DNA from 3 places in the Pantoea sp. X-Soil-ISGK-355 genome. Region 2 is predicted to be linked to each of the others. Evidence: predicted binding sites of a transcription regulator. Region 2 holds the regulator's gene; each other region holds the start of a gene.
What was found. Region 2 encodes PhoB, which activates phosphate uptake and scavenging genes when phosphate is short. Its sites were predicted from a motif close to CTGTCATAAAACTGNCNNAT; they were not measured.
Positions count from the first base shown of each region.

Region 1: the regulator PhoB is predicted to act here: its motif matches at 2,406-2,425, upstream of pitA (inorganic phosphate transporter PitA).
Region 3: the regulator PhoB is predicted to act here: its motif matches at 3,656-3,675, upstream of glpT (glycerol-3-phosphate transporter).

Region 1 covers NZ_AP035971.1:3,813,011-3,819,382, forward strand. The annotation lists gene AC6I8J_RS17600 (aldo/keto reductase) at 155-1,141, shown strand; gene AC6I8J_RS17605 (BaiN/RdsA family NAD(P)/FAD-dependent oxidoreductase) at 1,149-2,333, opposite strand; gene pitA (inorganic phosphate transporter PitA) at 2,577-4,079, shown strand; gene uspB (universal stress protein UspB) at 4,116-4,451, opposite strand; gene uspA (universal stress protein UspA) at 4,867-5,304, shown strand; gene AC6I8J_RS17625 (hypothetical protein) at 5,746-5,988, shown strand; gene rsmJ (16S rRNA (guanine(1516)-N(2))-methyltransferase RsmJ) at 6,179-6,372, opposite strand, start outside.
Region 2 covers NZ_AP035971.1:983,540-989,911, reverse strand. The annotation lists gene AC6I8J_RS04350 (PstS family phosphate ABC transporter substrate-binding protein) at 1-769, opposite strand, end outside; gene phoR (phosphate regulon sensor histidine kinase PhoR) at 789-2,102, opposite strand; gene phoB (phosphate response regulator transcription factor PhoB) at 2,117-2,806, opposite strand; gene sbcD (exonuclease subunit SbcD) at 3,004-4,203, shown strand; gene AC6I8J_RS04330 (AAA family ATPase) at 4,200-6,372, shown strand, end outside.
Region 3 covers NZ_AP035971.1:215,587-221,958, reverse strand. The annotation lists gene metE (5-methyltetrahydropteroyltriglutamate--homocysteine S-methyltransferase) at 1-436, opposite strand, end outside; gene metR (HTH-type transcriptional regulator MetR) at 581-1,507, shown strand; gene AC6I8J_RS00935 (YehS family protein) at 1,591-2,070, shown strand; gene AC6I8J_RS00930 (carboxylate/amino acid/amine transporter) at 2,582-3,445, opposite strand; gene glpT (glycerol-3-phosphate transporter) at 3,820-5,160, shown strand; gene yigL (sugar/pyridoxal phosphate phosphatase YigL) at 5,207-6,007, opposite strand; gene pldB (lysophospholipase L2) at 6,060-6,372, opposite strand, start outside.

The sequences.
Region 1 (6,372 bases), 2.8 Mb from region 2:
ATCTTCAACGTAACCAGCAGCCTGCCGTAGCAGCATTGTATTTTTACCCGTCTGGTGTGCGACAACGTTAAAGCGCCTCTCCGCCGGAAAGCGCTAAGCTCAATGGTTAGCCCTTTTCTGTCACCCTGTCTGAAACGCATCGAGGAAGGTTTGCATGAAATTACGAAAACTGGGCCGTACCGGTCAGCGCGTCTCTGAAATTGGCTTTGGCGCATGGGCCATTGGCGGAACCTGGGGAGAAGTGAGCATAGAGGATGCCAAAGCCGCGCTGAACGCCGCGCTGGATGCGGGCATCACCTTTATTGATACCGCCGATGTCTATGGCGATGGCCGTTCCGAAAAGATTATCGCAGAGGTACTGAATCAGCGCGGCGGAGAACGCCCGTTTGTCGCCACCAAGCTGGGGCGTCGCCTTTCACCGCACGTGGCAGAAGGCTACAACGCCGAAAACCTCAACGCCTTTATCGATCGTTCACGGGAAAATCTGCAGACTGAGACGCTGGATTTGGTGCAGCTGCACTGCCCGCCGACCGAGGTCTATTACAACCCGGATGTGTTTGCGGTGATGGATGAGATGGTGGCGGCCGGTAAAATCCGTCACTACGGCGTTTCCGTTGAGAAAGTCGAAGAAGGCCTGAAGGCACTGGAATTTCCCAACGTCTCGTCGATTCAGCTGATCTACAACATTTTCCGCCAGCGTCCGGCAGAACTGTTGCTGCGTGAGGCGAAACGCCGGGATGTGGCGATTATCGCCCGCGTACCGCTGGCGTCAGGCCTGTTGACCGGCAAAATGCGTGCCGACAGCGTGTTTGCCGCTGACGACCATCGCACCTTTAACCGTAATGGTGAAGCGTTTGATAAGGGCGAGACTTTCTCCGGCGTGCCGTATGAGGTGGCGCTGGAAGCGGTTGAGGAGATTCGCCGCTTTGTGACGGGCGACACCACCATGGCGATGTTTGCGCTGCGCTGGATCCTGATGAACGAGGATGTCAGCGTGGTCATCCCTGGCGCAAAAAACCGTGAACAGGCTGAAGCCAATGCCCGCGCCAGTGATATCGATGCGCTCTCTGAGGAGACGATGGCGGCGCTGAAGCAGATCTATCAGGAGAAGATCGCGCCTCACGTGCATCAGCGCTGGTAAACGCGCGTTACAACGCCTGGGCACAGGCCCAGGCAGAACTCCACGCCCACTGGAAGTTATAGCCACCCAGCCAGCCGGTGACATCGGCTACTTCGCCAATAAAGTAAAGCCCCGGCACTGCACGCGCCTCCATCGTTTTCGAGGAGAGCTGCGTCGTATCCACGCCACCCAGCGTCACTTCGGCCGTACGATAGCCCTCTGTGCCGTTTGGCTGGATGCGCCAGGCGTGCAGCGTCTGCGCCAGTTCGGTTTGCTGTCTGCTGTTGAGCTGCTTCAGGGTGATATCCGGCACCACCTTCAGCCCCTGTAAGACTTCCACCAGACGCTTCGGCAGAATTTTCGCCAGGCTGTTCTTCAGGCTGAGATTCGGGTGTGCTTCACGCTGCGCCGTCAGAAACGCCTCAAGCGGCGTGGCGGGCGACAGATCGATAGTGACGAATTCACCCGGCTGCCAGTAGCTGGAGATTTGCAGCACCGCCGGACCGGACAGGCCGCGATGGGTAAAGAGCATCGCCTCTTTGAAGCGGGTGCCATCCTGCGCGTCAATCGTGGTTTCCAGCGCGACGCCTGACAGCGTCTGCAGCTGCTCCAGCAGCGGCTTGTGCAGGGTAAAGGGCACCAGCGCCGCGCGCGTCGGAAAGACGCTCAGGCCAAACTGCTCTGCAATTTTGTAGCCGAATGGCGAAGCGCCCAGGCCTGGCATCGACAGACCGCCGCTGGCGATGACCAGCTTCTCCGCCTGAACCGTACTGCCGTTGAGCTGCAGGGTGTAGCCGCTTTCATCGCGCGCCACGCTGAGCACTTCACTGCGCAGCCGCAGGGTGACATTGCCCTTGTCACACTCGACCAGCAGCAGATCGACAATCTGCTGAGCCGAGTCATCACAGAAGAGCTGACCCAGGGTTTTCTCATGCCAGGCAATCCCATGACGATTGACCAGATCGATAAAATCCCACTGGGTATAACGCGCCAGCGCCGATTTACAGAAGTGAGGATTGTGCGACAGATAGGCCGCTGGTTCGGTATAGAGATTGGTGAAGTTGCAGCGGCCACCGCCAGACATCAGAATCTTGCGTCCCGGCTTTTTGCCGTTATCCAGCAGTAACACCCGGCGACCTCGCTGTCCGGCCTGGGCGGCACAGAACAGCCCGGCGGCGCCGGCACCAATGATGATAACGTCAAACTGTTCCACTGCGGTTCACTCACTTAACTGGAAAGGCGCAGATTGTAGTGATCTGCTCATCGAGACGCCAGCGTCAAAAAATTGCCGTAAATGTGTCATATTGTATCTGCTTAATATCTAACCCTTTTTAGCTGAGTTACCCTTCAGCTTTACGACGAAAGGTCAAATTAACGCTATATTTTCCTTTCCCATACAGCACGTTGTCGCGGATAATGCGCCGCGTTCATGTCCTCCAAAAATGGCGTAACGTTTATGCTACATCTGTTTGCTGGTCTAGACCTCAGTACTAGCCTGTTATTGGTTCTTGCCCTGCTGTTTGTATTGTTTTACGAAGCGATCAACGGTTTCCACGACACGGCCAACGCAGTTGCGACGGTCATCTATACGCGTGCCATGCGTGCCCAGCTTGCTGTGGTGATGGCGGGTGTATTCAACTTCCTTGGCGTGCTACTCGGTGGATTGAGTGTCGCTTACGCTATTGTTCATATGCTTCCCACCGATCTGTTGTTAAATGTTGGATCGGCTCACGGTCTCGCCATGGTGTTTTCTATGCTGCTGGCGGCGATTATCTGGAACCTCGGCACCTGGTATCTCGGTCTGCCGGCCTCCAGCTCCCATACGCTGATCGGCGCCATTATCGGTATCGGTCTGACCAACGCCCTGATGAGCGGAACCTCGGTGGTTGATGCACTCAACATCCCGAAAGTCCTGAACATCTTCCTTTCTCTGATTCTGTCGCCGATCGTTGGCCTGGTGATCGCAGGCGGCTTAATCTTCATTCTGCGTCGCTACTGGAGCAATACCAAAAAGCGTGCGCGTATTCATATGACGCCTGCTGACCGCGAGAAGATCGACGGCAAGAAAAAGCCGCCGTTCTGGACCCGTATTGCCTTGATTGTTTCGGCCATTGGCGTGAGCTATTCGCACGGCGCGAATGACGGTCAGAAAGGCATCGGCCTGATCATGCTGGTCCTGATTGGTGTGGCTCCGGCCGGTTTCGTGGTGAATATGAATGCCTCCGGTTATGACATCACGCGTACCCGCGATGCGGTCAATCACCTGGAGCAGTATTACCAGCAGCATAACGCCTCGCTGACCCACATCATCCAGATGGCACCGCCTAAGCTGCCAACGCCGGAAGAAGTGCCAGCGACCAGTCCGCAGGAGTTCCACTGTGACAGCGCGCGCGCACTGCAGGCCGTTCAGCGTGCTCAGGTGTTACTGAATAATCTGCAGAGCTACGACCAGCTGACGGTTGATCAGCGCGGTCAGATGCGTCGTCTGCTGCTGTGTATCTCAGATACCGCCGATAAAGCGGCCCGTCTGGAAGAGACCTCACCAGATGACAAGCGCTTCCTCAATAAGCTGAAAAGCGATCTGCTTGGCACCATCGAGTATGCGCCGATCTGGATTATTGTGGCCGTCGCGCTGGCGCTGGGCATTGGCACCATGATTGGCTGGCGTCGTGTTGCCACCACCATTGGTGAGAAGATTGGTAAAAAAGGCATGACCTATGCACAGGGCATGTCAGCACAGGTAACAGCAGCGCTGTCGATTGGCGTCGCCAGCTATACCGGCATGCCCGTCTCCACAACGCACATCCTCTCTTCATCGGTAGCCGGTACTATGCTGGTTGACGGTGGCGGACTGCAGAGTCGGACCATCAAGAACATCGCCATGGCGTGGATCTTCACCCTGCCGGTCTGTATTCTGCTGTCAGGTTCGCTCTACTGGATTGCCTTAAAACTGGTGTGATGCCAGCTAAAAAAGGGCGACGCAAGTCGCCCTTTTTTAATGCCAGATCGCCAGCGCCACCAGACTGATCACTACCAGTCCGCACAGCGCACTGGTCAGAAGAAACTGCCCCCGCACCCGCTCGCAGCGCCGGATAAACTCATCGTCATGATGATCAAGATAGCGCTTTGCCCAGATATAGGTGACCAGCCGTACCTGCTTGCTCGGCTGACCGTGAGAGGTGAAGAATCCCGCCCCATCGACATACTGATACAGCAGCGGATCACAACCCCGTAATACCGCCAGCAGCGCACGCAGCGATGAAAAATAGCGCGCCATATTCACGATACATACCACACAAAGAGCCCAAAAAAGCGCAATAGTGCTGATCATATTCTCCCCCTCCCGGCTGGCATCGCAGCAACAGAACCAGCGTCAGACACCGTATCCGCCTGCAGAAAAAACCAGCCACTGAATCACCGGACTGCGAAAATTTTCGACCCCCTGAGCGGCTGCGAACCGGACCGCCTTTTTTCAGTGTAGGAGAGTTCTTTACATTTTTTCCAACGATGATTTTCGTTCAGCGCGAGTAAATCTGGCATAGCCTTGATCTTATTCATAAGCCAGACGGCAACAGCAGCATTTGCAGTGAGAGAAGGCTATACTCAGAACATAACAACATCATCACCTGCAACGCAGGTAGACACTTTGGTGGCGCTCATCGCCCGCTCGCGCAAAGGATTTCGCTAAGCTGTGACGCGGCAGGAACACCGGATGCCATCCTTAATCTCGTGAAAGGAGTTTTATCATGGCTTATAAACACATCCTGATTGCAGTAGACCTTTCTCCCGAAAGTCAGTTGCTGGTGGATAAGGCCGTCTCGCTGGCTCGTCCGTACGATGCCAGAATTTCCCTGATTCACGTTGATGTGAATTACTCCGACCTTTACACCGGCCTGATTGATGTCAACTTAGGGGATATGCAGAAGCGCATCTCTGAAGAGACGCATGCGGCACTGAAAGGATTATCAGATGCTGCGGGCTATCCGATCAGTGAGACACTGAGCGGCAGTGGCGACCTCGGCCAGGTGCTGGTTGATGCGATCAAAAAATATGACGTTGATTTGGTGGTGTGTGGTCATCACCAGGATTTCTGGAGCAAGCTGATGTCTTCAGCCCGTCAGTTGATCAACACCGTGCACATCGACATGCTGATTGTGCCGCTGCGCGATGAAGATGAAGAGTAACCGCTGTTATTAAAGCCGGTGTAAGCCGGCTTTTTATCGGGATGAATATATTTACGCTTTATTCTGGCCCGCGATTTAAGTTCCTGATTCCCGGGCAACGCCATCGGAATCTATTTTTATTTATAAACCTATCCTCCAGGCTGTCTTTACACAAAACTAAATATCCGCTGCTTTATCATTTCTGATCTCCGTTTATATTACTTCCTTTTAGCGCTGTAATTACCGTCCCATACATAATTTCAAAGCCATTGTTACATTGCTCATTCATCCAGTCGCTAATGATAGAAATTTTATTGATAGCAAAGGGTAATTTATCAAAATCTTACTATAGGAAAAGGTTAATTTATCCGTTATCTTTCGCTCGCTTATCTGCTGCGCAGGCAACGGATAAAGCAGAATAATGATCCCCATTATTTTAAAAAACCAATAAGGATATTAAAAATGAGAGAAATCAACCAGACAGAAATTGCTGCAGTTAGCGGCGCGGGCCTGACTGAATTTCTGGGTGAGGTTAATACCGCACTGACTGAAGTGTCCGGCTTATTTGACACCACCGTCGCATCAATCAAGGAAAGCACTGATCTGGGCCAGACTCTGGGCCTGACCTACAAGGCCATTGGCCTGAACTTCGCCAAAAGCTTCCTGAATGCATTTTCAGGCTTCCTGACTAAATTAGCCGCCTGACCGAATCAGTAGCACCGTATTAACGCGACAACGCGCATGCGGATAATTAAAGCCTGCCTGATAATAAATTTCAGACAGGCTTTTTATTGAGCGCAATATGATAAACCGTTCGCTTTCAGAGTACATATGCGTTCATAACCGGCAGAGAAATTATCATGACCTGAAGTGACTGCTTCAGCTTGATAATTACCTAACGCGTACTGACCAGCGGCGGATAAATATCAAAGCGATGGCTTTTGGTTACCACAGCCGCCTGCGTCACGACACCCGCCAGCGGCGGTGCATAGTCTGGCCGTTTGACCACGATACGTTTCTTCGCCAGCCATCGGGCCGGTTCCAGTAGCGCATCCGCATCTTCATCCGGACCGACCAGCGACTGAAAGA
Region 2 (6,372 bases):
CGTAGAGATAGAGCGGACGCGCCCAGGGATAGCGGCCACTGCGGATAGCATCGGCATCCGGAACAATCGCCTGCCCCTGATCGTTCATCACCGCCAGCATTTTTACACCGCTGAGATGAAAGCCGAAACTGGCGTAACCGATGCTGCGCGAATTACCGGCCACCGCCTGCACCACGGCGGCCGAGCCGGGAAACTCTGCCACGTCGCTGCGGAAATCGCCTTTGCACAGCACCTGCTGCTTGAAGAAACCCCACGTGCCGGAGGCGGAGTTGCGGCCATAACGCTGAATCGGCCGTTTACGCCACTGGTCGCCGGTTAAACCGAGATCGCCCCAGCGCAGCGGCACACCGTGCGCGCCACACAGGCGGGTAATGGAGAAAATAGCATCGAGCTGACGCGGTTCAATCTGCTGCAGCGGATTGCGCTGATTCACCACCACCACCAGCGCATCCATCGCCACCGGCACTGCCAGCGGCGGATAGCCGTAGCGCGCCTCAAAGGCCTGGCGTTCGTCGGCCTGCATCGGTCGGCTCATCGGCCCGAGCTGAGCGGCACCCGCTGCCAGCGCGGTCGGCGCGGTAGACGAACCAGAGGCCTGAACCTGCACATTAACGCCCGGTGCCTGGCGGCTGAAATCTTCGCCCCACAGGGTCATCAGATAGCCAAGCGTGTCGGATCCGACGCTGCTGAGATTGCCGGAGAGCGCGCCGGGCTGGGCCAGCGCCATGCCCGGCAGCAGAGAGACGATTAACAAAAGAAGGAGGCGCATCAGAGAGATCCGGCAGCGATTAATGAACGGCATTCTCCTGCATCACGCTGCTGACAATCAACCTCGCGGGCAGCGTAAAAGTAAAACAGGTCTCTTTATGCGGCACGCTGGTGATATCGAGCCGCGCGTTGTGGTGGCTCAGCGCATGTTTCACAATCGCCAGCCCCAGCCCGCTGCCGCCGGTGGCGCGTGAACGCGCTTTATCAACCCGGTAGAAGCGCTCGGTCAGACGCGGAATATGTTCTGAGGCGATACCCGGCCCGTTGTCGCATACCCGGAAGGTTGCGCCCTGCTTGCCACGCAGCCAGCTGATATCGATCCGCGTGCCCTCCGGGGTGTGATTGACCGCGTTGTAAACCAGGTTGGAGATCGCGCTGCGCAGCTGTTCGTCGTTGCCGAACACTTTCAGATGGGGATCGGTATGAAAATGGATATCGTGCCGACCGCCACTCAGTGTCGCCGCCTCATGCTGCAGCAGTTTCAGCATCACCGGCACATCGACCTTCTCTTTGAGATCGATCGCGGGGGCGGCTTCAATACGCGACAGCGTCAGCAGCTGTTTCACCAGGCTGTCCATGCGGCGCGTCTGCTCCGACATGGTGTGCAGCGCTTTGCTGCGCGAAGGCTCGCTCATCACCGAGTCGTTCATCATCTCCAGATAGCCCTGCAGCACGGTGAGCGGCGTCCGTAACTCATGGCTGACGTTGGCAAAGAAGTTACGGCGCGCCCCTTCCAGCTGATGCATCTGCGTCACATCACGGGCTACCAGCAGCCATTGCCCCTCGCTGTAGGGCATGACGCGGAATTCCATATGAAGTTTGTTGTTCAGCACCAGCGTCAGCGGCTTGTCAAAATCGCGCTGGCGAAGATAGCGGGAGAACTCCGGGTAACGCAGCAGATTGAGGATATTCTGGCCATTATCTTCCGGCCAGCGCAGCCCCAGATGCTGTTGCGCCAGGCCGTTACACCAGAAAATAGTGCCCTCTTCCGTGGTCAGGATCACCGCATCCGGCAGCGATTCGGCCCCGCTGCGGAAGCGTTTAATGAGATTGCCCAGTTCACGCCGCCGCCGCCGGTTGCGCAGTTGCATCTGGTAAAGCCCATAAAACAGCGGTTCCCAGCTGGCACGCCCGGTCGGTGGCGTCATGGTGCGGTCGAGCCACAGCCAGTGCGACAGCCGCATCAGATTGTGGAAATGCCACAACAGCACCACCAGCACGCTCACCAGCAGCCACCAGGGCAGGCTGCCAAACAGCAGGCCCAGCAGCGCAGCAGGCAGACTGGCCAGCAGCAGTTCTGTCAGTAATCTCTTCCAGGAGAGGCGTTCCAGCACGGTAAAGGCTCCGTTCAGTAGCGGGCAGAGAAACGATACCCTGTTCCACGGACGGTTTGTACCATGCGATCGTGGCCGGAGACTTCCAGCGCTTTACGTAAACGGCGAATGTGAACATCGACAGTGCGATCCTCCACATACACATTGGTGCCCCAGACGTGGTTCAGCAGCTGTTCGCGGCTGTAGACGCGTTCCGGGTGAGTCATAAAGAAGTGCAGCAGCTTATATTCGGTGGGGCCCATCTCCAGCGGCGTGGTTTCGGACATCACGCGATGTGAGGAGGGATCCAGACTCAGCCCCTGCATCTCAATCACCTCTTCCACCGCCATCGGCGAAATGCGGCGCATCACCGCTTTGATCCGCGCCATCAGCTCTTTGGGTGAAAACGGCTTGGTAATGTAATCATCGGCGCCCACTTCCAGGCCACGTACCCGATCTTCCTCTTCGCCACGCGCGGTCAGCATCATCACCGGGATATCGCGGGTCATCGCCTCGCGCTTCAGATGCTTAATAAACTGAATACCGCTGCCACCGGGTAACATCCAGTCCAGCAAAATCAGATCGGGCCAGGGTTCAATCAGCTTGCCAACGGCGCTGTCATAATCTTCCGCCTCGATTGGCTGATAGTCGTTCTGCTCCAGAACAAAACACAACATTTCACGGATGGGGGCTTCATCCTCCACAACCAAAATGCGCTTAGCCATTATTACTCCTGCTGATTATGACGGCTGTCACTGAGATTCGCGGCGCCATTATGCGTCAGATTTGTGACACTTTTATGAAAAACATAACCTGCCTGTAACCTCACTGGTAATCATTTATGACAGCGCAGCGACATTTTTTTGCTTTGGCCGCAGAGCCAGTATAATCGCCCGGCGAATCACAACGGCAGGGACTCATCATGCGCATTATTCATACTGCGGACTGGCATCTGGGGCAGTTCTTTTACAACAAAAGTCGGGCAGCCGAACATCAGGCGTTTCTCGACTGGCTGTTGATCCAGATTGAACAGCATCAGGTGGATGCGCTGATTATTGCAGGCGACCTGTTTGATACCGGCACGCCGCCCAGCTACGCCCGCGAGATGTTTAACCGTTTTGTGGTGGCGCTGCAGCCCACCGGCTGTCAGCTGATTGTGCTGGCGGGTAACCACGATTCCGTGGCAACGCTGAACGAGTCACGCGAGCTGCTGGCCTGTCTCAATACCCGGGTGATCGCTACACCGCAGGAGCAGGATGATGTGCTACTGCTCAACACCCGCCAGGGCGAGCCGGGTGCGCTGCTGTGCGCCATTCCCTATCTGCGCCCGCGCGATATCCTGCGCAGCCGGGCGGGTCAGTCGGGCCGCGACAAACAGACCTCGCTGCTGGAGGCGATTGCCCACCACTATCAGCAGCGTTTCGCCGCTGCCCAGGCGCTGGGCTATGCGCTGCCAATCATTGCTACCGGTCACCTCACCACTGTCGGCGTCAGCCAGAGCGATTCGGTGCGCGACATCTACATCGGCACGCTGGACGCGTTTCCGGCCAGCGCGTTTCCGGCTGTTGACTATATTGCGCTCGGCCATATTCATCGCGCCCAGCGCGTGGCCGGCAGCGAGCATATCCGCTATAGCGGCTCTCCGATTCCGCTGAGCTTTGATGAGCTGGGGAGTGAAAAGAGCGTCTTCCTGCTGGAACTGGCGGTCAGTGGCCTGCAGTCAGTTACGCCGCTGGTGGTGCCACAGACGCAGCCGATGCAGGTGCTGAAAGGTTCGCTGGCGCAGATTGCGGAGCAGCTAAACGCCTTTAGTACGACAGAGCAGGAAAAACCGACCTGGCTCGACATCGAGGTTACCACCCAGGAGTACCTCAGCGATCTGCAGCGCCAGGTCGAAACACTGACCGCTACGCTGCCGGTCGAGGTATTGCTGTTACGCCGCAGTCGTGAACAGCGTCAGCAGAGCCTGGCGCGGCTCGACAACGAAACGCTGAGTGAGCTGAAGGTGGAAGAGGTCTTCGCGCGCCGCCTGGCGCTGGATGAGGCGCTGCAACCGGCGCAAATTGACGAGATGACCACGCTGTTTCGCCAGACGCTGGCGGCTATGGAAGAGACCCGATGAAGATTCTTACGCTACGGTTTAAAAACCTCAACGCCCTGCGCGGTGAATGGTTCATCGACTTCCGCGCCGAACCCTTTGCCAGCAACGGCCTGTTTGCCATAACCGGGGCCACCGGGGCCGGTAAAACCACCCTGCTGGACGCGATCTGCCTGGCGCTCTATCACCAGACGCCGCGCCTGGGGGCGATTTCCCAGAGCCAGAATGCCCTGATGACCCGCGACTGCGCAGAATGTCTGGCTGAGGTCGAGTTTGAGATCAAAGGTGAAGCCTGGCGCGCCTTCTGGAGCCAGAACCGCGCACGCGGCACCGCCGACGGCAAACTGCAGGCACCGCGCGTTGAGCTGGCGCGCTGTGACGACAACCTCATTGTTGCCGATAAAGTCGGTGACAAGCTGAAGCTGATCGAAACCCTCTCAGGTCTTGATTTCGAACGCTTTACCCGCTCGATGATGCTGTCACAGGGCCAGTTTGCCGCCTTCCTCAATGCTAAAGCCAGTGAACGCGCCGAACTGCTGGAGGAGCTAACCGGCACCGAAATTTACGGCCTGATTTCCGCTGCCATCTACGAGCGCCACAAAGAGGCGAAAACTCAGCTGGATCTGCTGCGCAGCCAGGCGGGGGCGATGGCCCTGCTGGATAGCGACGCCCGTGACGCCCTGCAACAGCAGCTCACCGCTCTGACTGACGCGGAACAGCAGCTCAGTGCACACTATCAACTGGCGCAGCAACAGCAGCAATGGCAGCAGCAGGCACAGCAGTTACTGCAGGACAGTGCGCAGGCTGAAGCCGCGCTGCAGCAGGCTCAGGCCGTCGCACAGGCGGCAGAGACGGATCGCCAGCGGCTGGCTCGCAGCGAACCGGCTGAAAAGCTGCGGATAAAACTGCAGCAGCGCGACGCGTTGCGCAGCGAACAGCAGCAGGCTGAGAGCCGCTATCAGCAGCTCACGTCAGCGACGGCGCTGGCGCAGAACCAGCAGCAGCAGCATCAGCAGCACTACGCAGCCGCTCAGACGGCCCGCCAGCAGGCGCAGCAGGAACAGCAGCAGCAGGAAAACCTGCTGACGGAACAGGTGCTGCCGCTGGATCAGCGGATGAGTACGCTGCAGCAGCACCTTGCGGAGCAGCAGCAGGAGAACAGTCGTCTGCAGCAGCATGCCGATCAGACCCAGGCCAGCCTGACGCAGCAGATGCAGCAGGTCGCGGGCTGGCAGCAGGCGATTACAGAACAGCATCAGTTACGCGAGCAGCTTGCCGATCTGGCGCACTGGGGCGCTTCGCTGCCGGTATGGCAGGAGAATTTTGCTTTGCTGGCACAGCGTGAGGCGACGCTAGCGGAACTGACACAACAGCGCGAGCAGCAGCAGCAACAGATTGATGCGCAACAGGCGAAACAGCAGCAGCAGGCACAACAGGCACTGCCGCGCCAGCAGGCGGAGCAACAGGCCCGCCAGGCGCTGTTGCAGGCGGAGCAGGTACTCACTTCGCTTCATGAACAGCATCCACCGGCTGCACTGCGCCAGGCATTAAGCCAGTTGCAGAACAGTCGTCCGGCGCGTCAGCAACTGCTGCTGCTCTCAACGCAGTGGCAGCCGCTGCACCAGCAGCTGGACCAGCACCAGCAAAAGCTGAGCGCGCTGGTAAAAGCGCATCAGCAGAGTGAAGCGGAACTTCAGACCCTGCGCGAGACGTGGAAACGCGAAAAGCAGCAGCTGGATGACGTCGAAAAAATCTGCGCGCTGGAGCAGCAGATTGTCGACCTCAGCGATTACCGCGCCCGGCTCACCGCCGATCAGCCCTGTCCGCTGTGCGGCTCCTGCACCCATCCTGCGGTCGAGGCCTACAGTACACTGGAAGTAAGTGCTAACCAGCAGCGCAGGGCTGCGCTGCAACAACAAACCGAGGCACTGCGCGAAGCGGGCACGGCAAAAAACGAACAGCTGAAGCAATCAACGGTGCAGCAGCAGACTCTGCGCGAGGAAATCGCCGGGATGCAGCAACAGCTTGATCAGCTTGAGCAGCAATGGCAGGCGCTGAGCGGTGAGCTGGCACTTACCTTCCCGCTTGCCGATCGCGAGTCCTTAGCCACGTGGCAGCAGCAACAAAGCGACCGTGAAAGTCAGCTTGAGCAGCAGCGACAGGCTCAGGAGGCCGCTGAACAGGCGCGTCAGG
Region 3 (6,372 bases), 770 kb from region 2:
CATCCAGCAGCTGAGTCCAGGTAAGTTTAAAGGTCTGGTCCTGAGTAAATTCCGGCACCATGTAGTGATAGTTGGTGTTAAACCATTTCGTCATTTCTGCCGCCGCCGCAGGCTCGCCAGTCGGCGCACGACCGCGCCCCAGACGAAACAGCGTGTCGAGATCAACGGTCCCCTCTTTGTTCTGATGACGCGTGGGTATGTTGCCCAGCAGCAGGCTGGTAGTCAGCACATGATCATACCAGGCAAAATCGCCGACCGGCAGCAGATCGACGCCCGCCTCTTTCTGTTGTTGCCAGTGTCGCGCACGCAGCTCGCGGCCCGTCTCCAGTAAGGCCTGCTGCGTGCTGTCGCCTGCCCAGTAACGCTCCAGTGCTTTTTTCAGTTCACGGCGCAGGCCAATTCGGGGAAAGCCGAGGGTATGGTTGAGGATAGTCATGTGCTGTTCTCCAGATAATCTTTCACTTTGGCTTAAATGGGCAGCCAAAGATGTTTAGCCGTCCAGATGTTTACACTGCTATACTCTGCGGGTACTGTATGTTGCTCAAGCGCAATATGTTCATTTTCGATGTGAAGGACTCTCATGATCGAACTCAAGCACCTGCGGACGCTTCAGGCTCTGCGCAATACGGGATCGCTGGCGGCGGCGGCAGCCCAGCTTCATCAGACGCAGTCGGCGTTGTCTCACCAGTTCAGCGATCTGGAGCAGCGGCTGGGATTCCGCCTGTTCGTCCGTAAAAGTCAGCCACTGCGCTTTACGCCGCAGGGCGATATTCTGCTGCAGCTGGCAGAGCAGGTGCTGCCGCAGATTCAGCAGGCGTTGCAGGCCTGCCATGAGCCGCATCAGACCACGCTGCGGGTGGCGATTGAGTGTCACAGCTGCATTCAGTGGCTGACCCCGGCGCTGGATAAATTCCGTCAGAGCTGGCCGCAGGTGGTGATGGATTTTAAATCGGGCGTGACCTTTGATCCGCAGCCTGCTCTGCAGCAGGGTGAGCTGGATGTGGTGCTGACCTCCGACATTCTGGCGCGCTCGGGCCTGTTCTACTCACCGATGTTTGATTATGAAGTACGGCTGGTACTGGCGACGGATCACCCGCTGGCCCAGGTTGAGCAGATTTCGCCGGAAGATTTAGCCGATGAAGTGCTGATGATCTATCCGGTGCAGCGTCAGCGTCTGGATATCTGGCGTCACTTCCTGCAGCCCGCTGGCGTCAGCCCGGCCCTGAAAAGTGTGGATAATACCCTGCTGATGATTCAGATGGTGTCGGCACGGATGGGGATTGCCGCACTGCCGCACTGGGTGGTAGAGAGTTTTGAGAAGCAGGGTCTGGTCGTCACGCGCACACTAGGTGATGGACTTTGGAGCCGTCTTTATGCAGCCGTACGCGAAGGAGAACAGCGTCAGCCGGTGCTGGAAGCCTTTATCCGCTTTGCCCGACAGCACGCCTGTGAGCATCTGCCGTTTGTGCGTGACGCCGCGCGGCCTGGTGCCGTGTTACAGCGGTAATCCGACGGACACAAACCTGCGCGAACGCGGGCAAAATCCCCTATAATGCGCAGCCTGTCGACTGACCATGAGAAGATCTCACCATGACTAACAATGATATTCTGCGCAGCGTGCGCTACATGCTCAACCTGAGCGATGCCAAAATGGTGGAGATTTTTGCGCTGGCACAATGTGACGTGCCGCTGGCGGATATTCAGGCGTGGCTGAAAAAAGATGACGATGCTGCGTTCCGTCCCTGCCCCGATGTGCTGATGGGTTATTTTCTGAATGGCCTGATCTTCTACCGTCGCGGCAAAAGTGAAGATGCGCCCGCGCCGTCGATTGAGCGCAAGATGACCAATAACATCTTCATGAGAAAGCTGCGTATCGCTTTTGATCTGAAAACCACCGACATTCCTGATGTACTGAAGCGCGTGAATTTTACCGTTTCACAGGCTGAGATTGGTGCGATTTTCCGCAAACCTGATCATAAGAACTACCGCGAATGCGGCGATCAGATTCTGCGTAACTTCCTGAAAGGGCTGGCGATGATTCAGCGCCCTAAGAGTGAGAAGCCTGCTTAACGTCTGTGGCTGATCGCTTCGGGTACCTGCGTGGTCAGAAGTGGCGCATCTGATCGCAAAGAAAGCCTGCATCCATGCAGCACGCCCTCGCCATCCCTGGCTCGGACGCTTTGCTCCTCAGTTGCGCCACCTCTTCCCTCAAGCTTCTTCATGGCTTTTTAATCAGCAACACCAGGCCAGCTCTGGGGAGTGAAAGCGGGTCATCGGTGGAGCGTTCGTCGCAGGGGGAAAAAGCGCCGGGGGCATTTCTGAACCATCCTGTAAGATTCCTTCGCGATCGCATACGCCAGCTCCATCGCGAATGCTCTACGTTTCAGCGACCCATCCCCTCCTTCATATTCGCTCTGAGCCCCTGGTTCTACTGCGATGATGCTGTTAAGTCTCCAGGGCTGGCGCGTCTGAAGAGCGAAGCGTCCGGGCCAGGAATGGCCCGGCCGATCCACAGGGATGTGAGATTCCTTCGCGATCGGACGCGCCAGCCCGGGAGGCCGCACCCATGCAACAGGCCTGTTTATGACAGGTCACCGCGCCCCACCACCCAGCGCTTATGCACCCACAGCGAGGCAAGAATCACCAGCGCGCCCGCAATAAAGCTCGGCCAGTGCGGTTTTTCCTGCCAGATAGCCAGATTCACCAGCAGCCCGGCAGGCACGTGCATGTTATTCATAATGCCCAGCGTACCGGCATCAACCTGCGTCGCACCGTAGTTCCACATAAAATAGCCGAGACCGGAAGCCGCAACGCCCAGCCAGACCAGAATGCCCCACTGCAATGAGGTGGTCGGCAATTTCTGCGGATTGCCCCAGGCACACCAGGCGATCACCGCAATCAACACCGCCCCCAGGTAGAACCAGGAGAAGGCCGTGTGCTGCGGCATCGGACGGGTCTCCTGCAGACGTTTATAGCCCACCATGCCAGCCGCGAAGCAGATGTTTGCCAGTTGCACTAACAGCAGACCGAACCAGAAATGATCGCTGACTTTGTCATAGCGAATAATGGCCGCGCCAGCCACCGCCAGCAGCGCACTAAAGATATAGCCGATGCGCAGTGGACGACGGCTGATCAGATCGTAAATCAGCGTCACATAAAGCGGCGTCATCACCGTAAACAGCAGGAATTCTGACACGCTAAGGTAGAGATAGGCTTCGAAGCTCAGCAGATACATCACCCCCAGTTGCAGCATCCCCACCAGCATATAAAGCAGCAGCGTTGAAAGGCGATGACCACGCCAGCGCAGGAAAGGCAAAAACACCAGCGCAGCCAGCGCCAGCCGCATCAGCACAGAGAACCAGCTATCCACCTGGCCAGCGAGATATTCGCCAATCAGGCTGAACGAAAATGCCCACAGAATGGTGGTAATAATCAATAAAAACACGGCGACGACCCCGAAATTAACAGGCCGTCAGTGTAAACAATGTGCCGCCGTCAGGCTGTGAAATCTGGTTGACATCTGATTATAAACCAGGCAATTAAAAAGCCTCCCGGACAGCCTGCTTACACTTCCTGACATAAAAGTCGAAAGAATAGGTTTTCAGCCACATAAAATGCGCGAAATGATCCATCAGATGATCGCTTCCGCTCCTCATTGTAATAAAACTGTAACAAATGTGTCATTCATCACAGTAACGTTGCGCAACTAACACTATTCTTTGCGCGAAATGGAACATTATGCATCCATTTTGTTCTGCACTTTCCTGCTCCAACCTGCCGGGAGTTAAAAACCATAATGTGCCCTGGAGGGCCTCACTGATGCTGAGCATTTTTAAACCTGCACCACGTCAGCCTCAGGTGGCGGAGGATCACGTTGATCCGCTCTACCGTCGTCTGCGCTGGCAAATTTTCATCGGGATCTTCTTTGGTTACGCCGCCTACTATCTGGTCAGAAAAAACTTCGCACTCGCCATGCCCTATCTGGTGGAGCAGGGTTTTTCACGTGGCGATCTCGGTTTTGCCCTGTCCGGCATCTCCATTGCCTACGGCTTTTCAAAATTCATCATGGGATCGGTCTCTGACCGCTCAAACCCGCGCGTCTTCTTACCGGCAGGCCTGATTCTGGCCGCAGCTGTGATGCTGATCATGGGATTCGTCCCCTGGGCGACCTCCAGCATCATGGTGATGTTTGTGCTGCTGTTTATCTGCGGCTGGTTCCAGGGCATGGGCTGGCCTCCGTGTGGACGAACCATGGTTCACTGGTGGTCGCAGAAGGAGCGAGGAAGGATTGTCTCGGTCTGGAACTGTGCGCATAACGTGGGCGGCGGTATTCCGCCTCTGCTGTTCCTGCTCGGTATGGCGTGGTTCAACGACTGGAAAGCGGCACTTTACATGCCCGCGTTTGGCGCGATTGCCATTGCGATTCTGGCCTTTGCGCTAATGCGCGACACGCCGCAATCCTGTGGTCTGCCACCGATTGAAGAGTACAAAAACGACTATCCGCCCGACTACGATGCCAGTCACGAAGAGGAGCTGACGGCAAAACAGATCTTCATGAAGTATGTGCTGCCGAACAAGCTGCTGTGGTACATCGCGCTGGCCAACGTGTTTGTCTATCTGCTGCGCTACGGCATCCTCGACTGGTCACCAACCTATCTGCGCGAAGTCAAACACTTCACGCTGGATAAGTCGTCGTGGGCCTACTTCCTCTATGAATATGCGGGGATTCCGGGAACGCTGCTGTGTGGCTGGATGTCGGACAAAGTGTTTCGCGGTAATCGCGGTGCGACCGGGGTGTTCTTTATGACGCTGGTGACCATCGCGACCGTGATCTACTGGCTCAACCCCGCGGGCAATCCTGGCGTCGACATGGCCTGCATGATCGTGATTGGCTTCCTGATCTACGGTCCGGTGATGCTGATTGGTCTGCATGCGCTGGAACTGGCACCGAAAAAAGCGGCGGGGACAGCGGCGGGCTTCACCGGCCTGTTCGGCTACCTCGGCGGTTCGGTCGCGGCCAGCGCCATTGTCGGTTATACCGTCGATTACTTCGGCTGGGATGGCGGCTTCATGGTGATGATTGCGGGCTGTGTGCTGGCGGTTATTCTGCTGTTACTGACCATGGTCAGCGAACACAATCACAAAAAGACCCCTGCCTGACGGCAATAAAAAAGGGCCGGATACCGGCCCTTTTTACGCTAACGGCTTAAGCCAGATAGAGCGTGCGCAACGTCTGCGGCACCGCATCATCAGCATTTGAACCGATCACATCCAGCTCCGGCAGCGTATCTTTCAACCGTTGATGGGCGTTCTGCATGATATAGCCCTTACCTGCCATGCTCAGCATCTCCACATCATTCATACCGTCGCCGAAGGCAATGCAGCTTTCCAGTGAATGGCCCAGCGTTTTCGCAACCGCTTCCAGCGCATGGCCTTTCGACACGCCGCCCGCCATGACTTCCAGACAGGTTGGCAGCGAGAAACTGACGTTAACCCGATCGCCCCAGCGCGCTTCAATTGCCTGCTCCATGGGGATCAGATGCTCAGGGTTTTCGCAGGTGAAAAAGACCTTGCTGATGTTGCTGGTTGGCAGCAGACCTGGCTCGTAGACCTGATAGTTGAACACGGACTCGCGGAAATAGTCCTGCTCAGCCGGACTTGAACGGCTGACAAACCACTCATCGTCGCGGTAAACGTGGGTCAGAATATCGCTGTGATGATATTGCAGGCCAAACAGGTCGCTGGCGATATCCTCATCCAGATTATGACTGAACACCAGCTCGCCCTCTGCATTGTGCACGCGCGCACCGTTTGAGGTAATCATATAGGCCGGAATCGCCAGGCTGTCGCGCATCTGTCCGACATCGATATGATGACGACCGGTGGCGAAGACAAAGTGAATATCCTTAGCGACCAGCTGCTGCAGCGTTTCACGTGCAAAAGGGGTCAGGCGATGTTCGGGAGAAAGCAGCGTGCCATCCAGATCGGATGCAACGATGTGATACATGAAAACCTCGGGTATCTGGTTCTGCCGGTTTTTACCGGTCGGATAAATAACGTCAGTGATGCGATGAAAAAAAGTCGACCACTGCATTGAGTGCTTCGGCACGCATCTCATCTTTTTCAAACAGGATCTCGTGACGCGCGCCGTCGATCACCCGTGGTTTATTACCTTCACACGGATGACCCGCAGCAGCCATCGCGGCACAAAACAGGTCCTGCGAACGATTGTCGACCACCCGATCATCGCTGGCCTGTAACAACAGCAGCGGCGTCGTAATCTTATCAACCTGACTGATGATGTTGCGCCCCGCATGGATGCCTTCACGTACCCAATGGTAGGTCGGCCCACCCACACGAATCGCCGGATCG